2 regions of the Streptomyces sp. NPDC093260 genome follow, and region 1 is predicted to be linked to the other one. Evidence: riboswitches for the same ligand, from Rfam matches in the RefSeq annotation. Region 1 holds a riboswitch; the other holds the start of a gene.
The links. A riboswitch is a leader RNA that binds a small molecule or an ion and turns the genes downstream of it on or off. The one in region 1 is predicted to bind thiamine pyrophosphate.
Positions count from the first base shown of each region.

Region 2: another riboswitch for thiamine pyrophosphate. It lies ahead of thiC (phosphomethylpyrimidine synthase ThiC); the one in region 1 lies ahead of AB0N63_RS22100 (thiamine ABC transporter substrate-binding protein).

Region 1 covers NZ_JBFBEK010000017.1:66,723-72,247, reverse strand. Annotated here, with positions in the region: gene rlmN (23S rRNA (adenine(2503)-C(2))-methyltransferase RlmN) at 125-1,231, shown strand; TPP riboswitch at 1,312-1,417, shown strand; gene AB0N63_RS22100 (thiamine ABC transporter substrate-binding protein) at 1,501-2,577, shown strand; gene AB0N63_RS22095 (iron ABC transporter permease) at 2,625-4,229, shown strand; gene AB0N63_RS22090 (ABC transporter ATP-binding protein) at 4,229-5,248, shown strand; gene AB0N63_RS22085 (LAETG motif-containing sortase-dependent surface protein) at 5,380-5,525, opposite strand, start outside.
Region 2 covers NZ_JBFBEK010000002.1:389,912-395,436, reverse strand. Annotated here, with positions in the region: gene AB0N63_RS03970 (hypothetical protein) at 67-915, shown strand; gene thiC (phosphomethylpyrimidine synthase ThiC) at 1,199-3,022, opposite strand; TPP riboswitch at 3,015-3,191, opposite strand; gene AB0N63_RS03960 (YibE/F family protein) at 3,263-4,666, shown strand; gene AB0N63_RS03955 (SsgA family sporulation/cell division regulator) at 4,784-5,221, opposite strand; gene AB0N63_RS03950 (helix-turn-helix domain-containing protein) at 5,320-5,525, opposite strand, start outside.

The DNA of each region.
Region 1 (5,525 bases):
CGGCATCTTCTCCCGGCCCGGGCGTCCGAGGACGCCCGCCGGCGACCGGCGGCGGCTGCTCGTGACGGTCGCGACAGGCGGCAGCGCCGGCCCACCCAAGTCGATCTGCGACACTGGTACCACCATGCCCAAGCCCGGAGAACTTACTTTCGTCGCCCCGCGCGGAGCCAAGAAGCCGCCGCGGCACCTTGCCGATCTGTCGCCTGCCGAGCGCAAGGAGGCCGTCGCCGCGATCGGTGAGAAGCCGTTTCGTGCCAAGCAGCTCTCGCAGCACTACTTCGCGCGGTACGCGCACGACCCCGAGCAGTGGACCGACATCCCGGCCGGGTCGCGGGAGAAGCTGCGCGACGCGCTGCTGCCCGAGCTGATGTCGGTCGTGCGGCATCTGTCGACCGACGCGGGCACCACCCGCAAGACGCTGTGGCGGCTGTTCGACGGGACGCTGGTCGAGTCCGTGCTCATGCGCTACCCGGACCGGGTGACCATGTGCATCAGCTCGCAGGCCGGCTGTGGCATGAACTGCCCGTTCTGCGCCACCGGGCAGGCGGGCCTGGACCGCAATCTGTCGACCGCCGAGATCGTGCACCAGATCGTGGACGGCATGCGCGCCCTGCGCGACGGCGAGGTACCCGGAGGGCCGGCGCGGCTGTCCAACATCGTGTTCATGGGCATGGGCGAGCCGCTCGCCAACTACAAGCGCGTCGTCGGCGCCATCCGCGCCCTCACCGACCCGGAGCCCGACGGGCTCGGGCTGTCGCAGCGCGGCATCACCGTCTCCACCGTGGGCCTGGTCCCGGCGATCCACCGGTTCGCCGACGAGGGCTTCAAGTGCAGGCTCGCCATCTCCCTGCACGCCCCCGACGACGAGCTGCGCGACACCCTCGTGCCCGTCAACACGCGGTGGAAAGTGCGCGAGGTGCTGGACGCGGGCTTCGAGTACGCCGCGAAGTCCGGGCGCCGGCTCTCCATCGAGTACGCGCTGATCCGCGACATCAACGACCAGGCCTGGCGCGGCGACCGGCTCGGCCGGCTGCTCAAGGGCAGGCCCGTGCACGTCAACTGCATCCCGCTCAACCCGACCCCCGGCTCCAAGTGGACCGCCTCGCGGCCCGAGGACGAGAAGGCCTTCGTGGAGGCGATCGCCGCCCACGGCGTGCCCGTCACCATCCGCGACACCCGCGGCCAGGAGATCGACGGCGCCTGCGGTCAGCTGGCCGCCACCGAGCGGTAGCTCCCCGGGGAGGGCCACGACCGTGGGCCGCAGGCCGTCGTACGGCGGCCGGGCGGTACTCTGAGGCCGTACACATCTTCATATTCCGACAGGGGAGCGCCACAGCGCTGAGAGTGCGGCACCGGCCGCAGACCCTCTGAACCTCGCCCAGGTCATTCTGGGTAGGAAGTTCGGTCATCACTCGAGCTGTTGCGCCCTGCCCGGGCATCCCCGCGGATGCCCGGGCAGGGCCGCGTCTCTTCCTGGCCACCATCCAGGAGGAAAATCCAGTGCACACCAAGACGTTCGTCGCAGCCGCGGTCGGGCTGGGACTGGTCACGCTGTCCGCGTGCGGATCGTCCGGCGGGCAGAAGAGCGCCGCCGACTCCAAGACCGTGACCCTGGTCAGCCATGACTCGTGGAAGGCGTCCCAGAGCGTCATCACGGAGTTCGAGAAGTCCTCCGGCTACAAGGTCAAGGTCCTCATGGACGGCGATGCCGGGCAGGCCGTCAACAAGGCCATCCTCACCAAGGACCACCCGCAGGGCGACGTCTTCTTCGGCGTCGACAACACCCTTCTGTCCCGCGCCCTGGACAACGGCCTCTTCCAGCCCTACGAGCCGAAGGGCGCCGACCGGATCCAGCCGCGGTACCGGGCGGACGAGGCCAAGCACCGGGTGACGCCGATCGACACCGGCGACATCTGCGTCAACTACGACAAGAAGTACTTCGCCGACCACAAGCTGGCCCCGCCGGCCACCTTCGACGACCTGGTCAAGCCGCAGTACAAGAACCTCCTCGTCACCGAGGACGCCGCCGCCTCCTCGCCCGGCCTCGGCTTCCTGCTCGGCACCGCGGCCAAGTACGGCGACACCGGTTGGCAGGCGTACTGGAAGAAGCTCAGGGCCAACGGCGTCAAGGTCGTCTCCGGCTGGGAGCAGGCCTACGACCAGGAGTTCTCCGGCTCGGCCGGCGGTAAGAAGGCCAAGGCCGACCGCCCGCTGGTCGTCTCCTACGCCTCCTCGCCGCCCGCCGAGGTCATCTACGCCAAGCCGCAGCCCAGGACCGCACCCACCGGCGTCGCCGAGGGCACCTGCTTCCGCCAGGTCGAGTACGCCGGACTGCTCGCGGGCGCCCGGAACCCCGAGGGCGGCAAGGCCTTCCTCGACTTCCTGATCGGCAAGCGGTTCCAGGAGGACATGCCGCTGAACATGTTCGTCTACCCGGTGCGCCAAGACGCCCGGGTCCCCGCGGAGTTCACCCAGTACGGCCCCCAGGCCAAGAACCCCGAGACCATGGCACCCGAGAAGATCGCCGCCAACCGCGACCAGTGGGTCAAGTCGTGGACCTCGCTCGCGGTGAAGTGACCGGCGGGCGACGCCGCCGTCCGCGGAACGCGGCGCGGCTCGGCCTGATGGCCCTGCCCGTCGCGTTCTTCGCGGTGTTCTTCGCCTACCCGGTCGCCGCGATCGTCCGCCGCGGCCTGCGGGTCGGCGGCGCCTGGCAGTTCGGCCGGTTCGCCGACGTCCTCGGCGACGAGGGCATCCGGCACGTGCTGTGGTTCACCACCTGGCAGGCCCTCGCCTCCACCGCGCTCACCCTGCTCATCGCGCTGCCCGGCGCCTACGTCCTGGCCCGCTTCGACTTCCCCGGCCGCCAGGTGCTGCGCGCCGTGGTCACCGTGCCGTTCGTGCTGCCCACCGTCGTCGTCGGCACCGCCTTCCTCGCCCTGCTCGGGCACGGCGGCCTCCTCGACCAGCTGTGGGGCGTACGCCTGGACACCACCGTGTGGGCGATCCTCCTCGCCCACGTCTTCTTCAACTACGCCGTCGTCGTCCGCACGGTGGGCGGCCTGTGGGCCCAGCTCGATCCCCGGCAGGAGGAGGCCGCCCGGATGCTCGGCGCCTCGCCGCTGACCGCCTGGCGCAAGGTCACCCTGCCCGCGCTGGCCCCCGCCGTCGCCGCCGCCGCGCTCATGGTGTTCCTGTTCACCTTCACCTCCTTCGGCATCGTGCAGATCCTCGGCGGCCCCGCCTTCTCCACCCTCGAAGTGGAGATCTACCGGCAGACCTCCGAGATCTTCGACCTGTCCACCGCCGCCGTCCTCACCCTCGTCCAGTTCCTGGCCGTGGGGGCGATCCTCGCCGTGCACGCCTGGACCGTACGGCGCCGGGAGGGCGCGCTGAAGCTGGTGGACGCCGCCCTGACCGCCCGCCGGCCGCGCGGGGCCGGGCAGTGGGCGCTGCTCGCCGCAGTGCTCGCCACCATCGCGCTGCTGCTCCTGCTGCCGCTCGCCGTCCTCGTGCAACGCTCCCTGACGGCACCCGGCTTCGGCTACTACCGGGCGCTCACCGACCCCGACGGCGGCGTCTTCCTCGTCGCCCCGATCACCGCCATCGGCACCTCCCTGTCCTACGCCGCCGCGGCCACCGCCATCGCCGTCGTGATCGGCTCCCTGGCCGCCGCCGCGCTCACCCGCAGGGACGCCGGACGCCTCGTCCGCGGATTCGACGCGCTGCTGATGCTGCCGCTCGGCGTCTCCGCGGTGACCGTCGGCTTCGGCTTCCTCATCGCCCTGGACAAACCGCCGCTGGACCTGCGCCAGTCCTGGATCCTGGTCCCGCTCGCCCAGGCCCTGGTCGGCGTGCCTTTCGTCGTACGGACCATGCTGCCGGTGCTGCGCGCGGTCGACGTACGCCTGCGGGAGGCGGCCGCCGTGCTCGGCGCGTCCCCGTGGCGGGTGTGGCGGGAGGTCGATCTGCCGATGGCGCGGCGGGCGCTGCTGGTCGCCGCCGGGTTCGCCTTCGCGGTCTCGCTCGGCGAGTTCGGGGCCACCGTGTTCATCGCGCGGCCCGACAACCCCACGCTGCCGGTCGCCGTGGCCCGGCTGCTGAGCCGCCCCGGCGACCTCAACTACGGGCAGGCGATGGCCCTGTCCACGATTCTGATGGTGGTGTGCGCCGTGGCCCTGCTCCTGCTGGAGCGGCTGCGGACCGCCGACCGGAGCGGGGAGTTCTGATGCTGCTGAGGCTGGAAGCCGCCACCGTCCGCTTCGGCGGTCGGGCGGTGCTCGACGCCGTCGATCTGGCGGTGGCCGAGCACGAGATCGTGTGCGTGCTGGGCCCCAGCGGCAGCGGCAAGTCCACGCTGCTGCGCGCGGTGGCCGGACTGCAACCGCTGGACTCGGGACGGGTGCTGCTCGACGGCCGGGACCAGGCAGTTGTGCCGGTGCACCGGCGCGAGGTCGGGCTGATGTTCCAGGACCACCAGCTCTTCCCACAGCGCGACGTGGCCGGGAACGTCGGCTTCGGACTGCGGATGCACGGCACTGCGAAGGGCGAACGGATCGCACGCGTCGAGGAGTTGCTGGACCTGGTCGGGCTGCCCGGGGCCGGCGGCCGGGCCGTCGCCGCCCTGTCCGGCGGCGAGCAGCAGCGTGTCGCGCTGGCCCGCGCGCTCGCCCCCCGGCCCCGGCTGCTGATGCTGGACGAGCCCCTCGGCCAGCTCGACCGCACCCTGCGCGAACGCCTGGTGGTCGAACTGCGGGAGCTGTTCGGCCGGTTGGGCACCACCGTGCTCGCCGTCACCCACGACCAGGGCGAGGCCTTCGCGCTCGCCGACCGGGTCGTGGTGATGCGGGACGGCGAGATCGCGCAGTCCGGCACCCCGCTTCAGGTGTGGCAGCGCCCGGCGGACGCCTTCGTGGCCCGTTTCCTCGGCTTCGAGAACGTGGTCGAGGCGAGCGTCGAGGGGGAGGCCGCGCTCACCCCCTGGGGCAAGGTGCCGGTCCCGGAAGGCTCCGCCGTGGGCGCCCGCACCCTCCTCGTCCGGCCGGCCGGCGTCCGCCTGGTCCCCGCGGGGGACGGCCTGCGCTGCACGGTCGCCGCCCGCGCCTTCAAGGGCACTCATGTCGCGGTCCACCTCCAGCCGGCGGACGCGCCGCGACTGGAGGCGGCCTGCGCACTGCGGTCGGCGCCGGAGGTCGGCGCCGAGGTGGGGGTGGAGTTCGACCCGGCCGACGTCGTCCTGCTGGGCTGATCCCGCGCGGCGGATGGCGGCCGTGGCGGCGCGCCGCCGCTCCGCCCCAGGGCGTCCGCAGCGCGGATCAATGCCCGTGGCCCGCACCCTGGTCGGGACGCGGGCCACGGACGGGACGTCGAGCGGTGGTGTCAGCGACCGCTGTTGGCGCCACGGCGGCGCATGCCGTAGAAGACGGCGCCACCGCCGACTGCGACCAGGGCGACGGCGACGCCGGCGATCAGTCCGGTGTTGGAACTCGCCCCGGTCTCCGCGAGGTTGGAGTCACCGGCTGCGG
Region 2 (5,525 bases), on a different contig from region 1:
CTCCCCTCCGTTTCTGCCCGACGGCTCGTCGCCATGCGAGCCCCCAGCCCTACGGAGCATCGGGGGATGCACATGAACAGCGTTCCGCAGTACCTGCTGAGCGAGGATCGCCAGGAATTCGAGCGGATCCTCGATGAGGCGCTGCGCTCCGCCCCACACCGCCCGGAACTCTCCACCATCGGAAAGCGGCTCACCACCGAACAACTGCGCACCATGGCGCTCGCCGCGACGGCCCTGATCACGTCCGCCGCCGCGACCGAGTACCAGCACTACGTGAAGATCCGCGACGAACTGCGCCGTCCGGCGCCCGCCGCCTCGCCCGTACTGGACACCGCTGCGTCCGAGGCGGGCGCGGTGGCGGCTGCGGCCGGGACCGCCGCGGAGACGGCCGGGGCGGGTGCGGGCGCCGTCGTCGCGGTGCTCGCACCGGTCCTCGCGGGGATCGCGGCGACCGTTTTCCTGCTCGTCGGCTATCTGTTGAAGATGCTCGATCCGGCGCCCGCGTTCGCCCAGACGATGATCACCGCCGGCTGGGTGTTCGGCGCGGTGACCGCGGTCGCGATCGTCGTCGCCGGCGCCGGGCTGCTGCTCGCCGCCCTGCGCAACCGGTCCTCGACCGAGTACGGCGCCTACGGCGGTCTGCCGGAGGAGGTCGGCCAGGCGAGGGAGGCGTGGCGCGAGGCCCTGCTCGAACGCGGCATCGTGCCGTTCCTGCGCGAGGCGCTGGCCGATCCCGGCGCCGCGTCCCGGCCCCGTCCGGCCCCCGCGACGCCGGGCGACCGTATTCCGCAACTCGGGTACGGCCGCCCGGGGTTCAGCAGCCCCGACGACGGCGCCCCGACGGCCCGGCCGCGCTTCTCCAGCCCCGACTTCACCAGCCCGGACTTCGGCGGACCGGAACACCGGCCGGAGTAGCCGCCCGGCCTCCGGACGGCTACGCGCCGGCATGGCCCGCGGACGGGCCGGGGCGAGGCGAAGCCGGGCCCGGTGAAGCCCACGGCCCCGACGGGCCGAGAGGCCCGGGTACCGCCCCGCCCCGCACCGGATCGCGCCCGGCGCGGGGGCTTTGGTGTGCGGTCGTGGACGGCGCCACCGTCTGGGGCGGTGCCTGCGCCCGCCCGAAGCGGCCGGAGGCTTCACACCGGCTCGAGGCCCCGCACCGTCCGGCGCGACCGGGCGGAGGCCCCGCGCCCGCCTGTCACTCGGCCAGCGGCAGATACACCCGGTTACCGCTCGCGGCGAACTCCTTCGACTTCTGCAGCATGCCCTCGGCGATCTCGTCCGCGGAGGCGCCCTCCGCCGCCTTGCCGCCGAACCGCTCCGTGATGCTCTGGCTGATCTTCATCGAGCAGAACTTCGGCCCGCACATCGAGCAGAAGTGCGCCGTCTTGGCCGGCTCCGCCGGGAGCGTCTCGTCGTGGAACTCCCTTGCCGTGTCCGGGTCGAGGGCCAGATTGAACTGGTCCTCCCACCGGAACTCGAAGCGGGCGTCGGACAGCGCGTCGTCCCACTCCTGCGCACCCGGGTGCCCCTTGGCGAGGTCCGCCGCGTGCGCGGCGATCTTGTAGGTGATCACGCCGGTCTTGACGTCGTCCCGGTCGGGCAGGCCCAGATGCTCCTTGGGCGTGACGTAGCAGAGCATCGCCGTGCCCCACCAGGCGATCATCGCGGCGCCGATGCCCGAGGTGATGTGGTCGTAGGCGGGAGCGATGTCCGTGGTCAGCGGGCCGAGCGTGTAGAACGGCGCCTCCTCGCAGATCTCCTGCTGGAGGTCGATGTTCTCCTTGATCTTGTGCATCGGGACGTGTCCCGGCCCCTCGATCATGGTCTGCACATCGTGCCGCTTCGCGATCCGGTTGAGTTCGCCGAGCGTCCGCAGCTCCGCGAACTGCGCCTCGTCATTGGCGTCCGCGATCGACCCCGGCCTGAGACCGTCCCCGAGCGAGTACGTGACGTCGTAGGCGGCGAGGATCTCGCAGAGTTCCTCGAAGTTCTCGTACAGGAACGACTCCTTGTGGTGCGCGAGGCACCATGCCGCCATGATCGAGCCGCCGCGCGAGACGATGCCGGTCTTCCGGTTCGCCGTCAGCGGCACGTACGCCAGCCGCACACCGGCGTGGACCGTCATGTAGTCCACCCCCTGCTCGGCCTGCTCGATGACCGTGTCCTTGTAGATCTCCCAGGTCAGTTCCTCGGCCCGTCCGTCGACCTTCTCCAGCGCTTGGTAGAGCGGCACCGTCCCGATGGGCACGGGGGAGTTGCGCAGCACCCACTCGCGGGTGGTGTGGATGTTGCGGCCGGTGGAGAGGTCCATGACCGTGTCGGCGCCCCAGCGGGTCGCCCAGGTCATCTTCTCGACCTCCTCCTCGATGGAGGAGGTCACCGCGGAGTTGCCGATATTGGCGTTGACCTTCACCAGGAACCGCTTGCCGATGATCATCGGCTCGATCTCCGGGTGGTTGACGTTGGCCGGCAGCACCGCGCGGCCCGCCGCGATCTCGTCGCGGACGACCTCGGGGTCGACGTTCTCACGGACCGCCACGAACTCCATCTCGGGCGTGATCTCCCCGCGCCGCGCATAGGCGAGCTGGGTCACCGCGGCGCCGTCCCGGCCCCGGCGGGGCTGGCGCGGGCGGCCCGGGAACACCGCGTCGAGGTTGCGCAGACCGCCGCGCGGCGAGGTGTGCTTGATCCCGTCGTCCTCGGGACGGACGGGACGGCCCGCGTACTCCTCGGTGTCGCCGCGGGCGATGATCCAGTTCTCCCGCAGCGGCGGCAGCCCCCTGCGGACATCGGTCTCGACGAGTGGATCGGTGTACGGGCCCGAGGTGTCGTACAGCGTGACAGACTTCCCGTTGGTCAGGTGCACCTGACGGACCGGTACGCGCAGGCCGACGCGCGAGCCCTCGACATACGCCTTGTGCCATCCGATGGACTTCCCGGCCTCCTCACGGGAAGCGGTCTGCTCCCCGTCGCTGGTCAGCTGCGTCGAGGCAGGCGTGCGTGCGTCCTTGTTGGTCATGAGACCTACTCCCTACGCCGGCATTACCCGGTAACAGGTTCGGCGGTCGACGCAGCGGTTCCCGTCCGGCAGGTTTCACGTGAAACACCGTTGGTTCCACGTGAAACACCGCGAAGACGAAGGTCAGCGCCCTCTCAGCCCGGTGCTCCGAGCTCCCGCGTGTGCAAAGGTGCCTCCACGCTAGCGTCATGTGTGGCGCGGTGAACAGTGGGCCCCGGCCGTTCTTGCGATGATCAGGCGGTGACCCCGACACAGCAGCTGCCCCATCCGCCGCCCGAACCAGGGCGCGGAGCCGCCGGCGAGAACGGCCATGAGCATGGCTCCGGGCTGGGCCACGGGCACCCACACAGCCACAGTCACGGCCCGGCGGCTCCTGTCTCGAAGCACTTGCGCAAGGTCATCGCCGCGGTCCTGATCCCGTTCGCCGCGGCGGTGCTCATCGGTCTCGCCGTCCTCTGGCCCGGCGGCGCTCCCTCGCACCAGCGCACCGGCGTGGGCTTCGACCGGCAGACCCAGCAGGCCACGGTCACCCAGGTGGTCGCGGTGAGCTGCAAGGCGGTGAACGCCTCCGGGGACGCCCCGACCGGCAACACCTCCACCGCCGAGGGCGCCTCCGCGCAGGCGCAGGCGACCGGCTCCTGCAAGAAGGCCACGATCCGCGTCGACACCGGAAACGACAAGGGCCGTACGTTCACCGAGATCGTGCAGCCGGACCAGTCACGCCAGCTGCACCAGGGCGAGAAGGTGGTGGTCGCCTACGAGCCTTCCGCGCCCCGCGAGTTGCAGTACTCGGTCACCGACGTCAACCGGCGTTTCCCGATGGCGCTGCTCGCGGGAATCTTCGCGCTCGCCGTCGTGGTCGTCGGGCGGCTACGGGGCGTCATGGCGCTGGTCGCCCTGGCCATCAGCTTCCTGGTGCTGAGCCTGTTCATCCTGCCCGCGATCCTGCAGGGCTCGAACCCGCTGATCGTGGCCGTGGTCGGGTCGAGCGCCATCATGCTGATCGCCCTGTACATGTGCCACGGTCTGTCCGCCCGGACCTCGGTGGCGGTGCTCGGCACCCTGATCTCGCTGGTGCTGATCGGTCTGCTGGGCTCGCTGTTCGTCGGCTGGGCCGCGCTCACCGGCAACACGGACGACAACACCGGCCTGATCCATGGCCTGTATCCGTCCATCGACATGAGCGGTCTGCTGCTCGCCGGCGTCATCATCGGCTCGCTCGGCGTCCTCGACGATGTGACGGTAACCCAGACATCGGCGGTCTGGGAGCTGCACGAGGCCAATCCGTCGATGGGCTGGCGCGGACTGTACCGGGCGGGCATCCGCATCGGTCGCGACCACATCGCGTCCGTGGTCAACACCCTCGTCCTCGCCTACGCGGGCGCCGCACTGCCGCTGCTGCTGCTCTTCTCCATCGCGCAGAGCAGCGTGGGAACCGTCGCCAACAGCGAACTGGTGGCCGAGGAGATCGTCCGGACGCTGGTGGGCTCGATCGGCCTGGTCGCCTCGGTGCCGGTCACCACGGCACTCGCCGCGCTCGTGGTCTCGGCGGACCGCCCGGGGCCTGCCGGTACCAGGGCCACGGCTGCCGCAGGTGTGCCGGCTCCGGCGCGGGGTGGCCGGGGCAGGCGCCGCAAGCGCTGACCGGGTGCCGGGGAGCGTGTCACACCGCGTCGTCGGCATGCGACGACTGGGAAAGCCCGCGCGCGGCGCGCATGGTGGTGTGTCGTGCCGCCGTCCGCGCCCCGCTGCCGAAGCGCTTCAGCCCGCGCTCTGCTCCTCCGCGAGGATGCGGTCCAGAGCCTCGTCGAGATGGGCGTCGAAGTCGGCGAGCGCACCTTCCTGGCCCAGAGGCACCAGCTTGTCCGTACGGTCCAGGAACGCCACGAGCGGTGCCGTGGAGGAGCGGAACAGCGCCCGGTCCGCACCGACCTGAAGCCGGATCAGGACCTCACTCAGGGCGTCACTGTCGGCGGGCGAGATCCTGACGTCGCCGTCCCCGCACGGCGCTCCCACCCCATCGATCAGCAGCTCCCGGCCGAAGGCCCAGGTCACCGGGGCGTCACCGGGCAGATGGAAGGTCAGCCGCACGGCATAGGGATCGCAGGTCTCATACCGCAGTTCCACAGGGATGCGGAAGGAGAGCTCCTCGGACACGAGAAAGCTCATCATGACCTCTGCCTGTACGGACTCGCGCATTGCTACCCCGTCATCTGCCGTCGACTGGCCGGGACTCATCCAAGTGACACTTGAGGCATCTTGCTGAACGTACACGCCGCATCACAAGGAGTGAGTTTTCAGATACTGATAGCGAGCGCGAGTGAGCCGACACTGCACCCCACCTCGTGCTGCAACTGCCGTGCCCCGAGGGCCAGTCGGTCGGCCTGGTGTGCGGGGAGCGACAGCGCCACCGTGCAGGCCGTGGCCCCCACGGTGATGGGGACCGCCGCGCAGACCGTGCCCAGCGCGTACTCCTGCCGCTCCGTCACCGGCTCCATGCGTC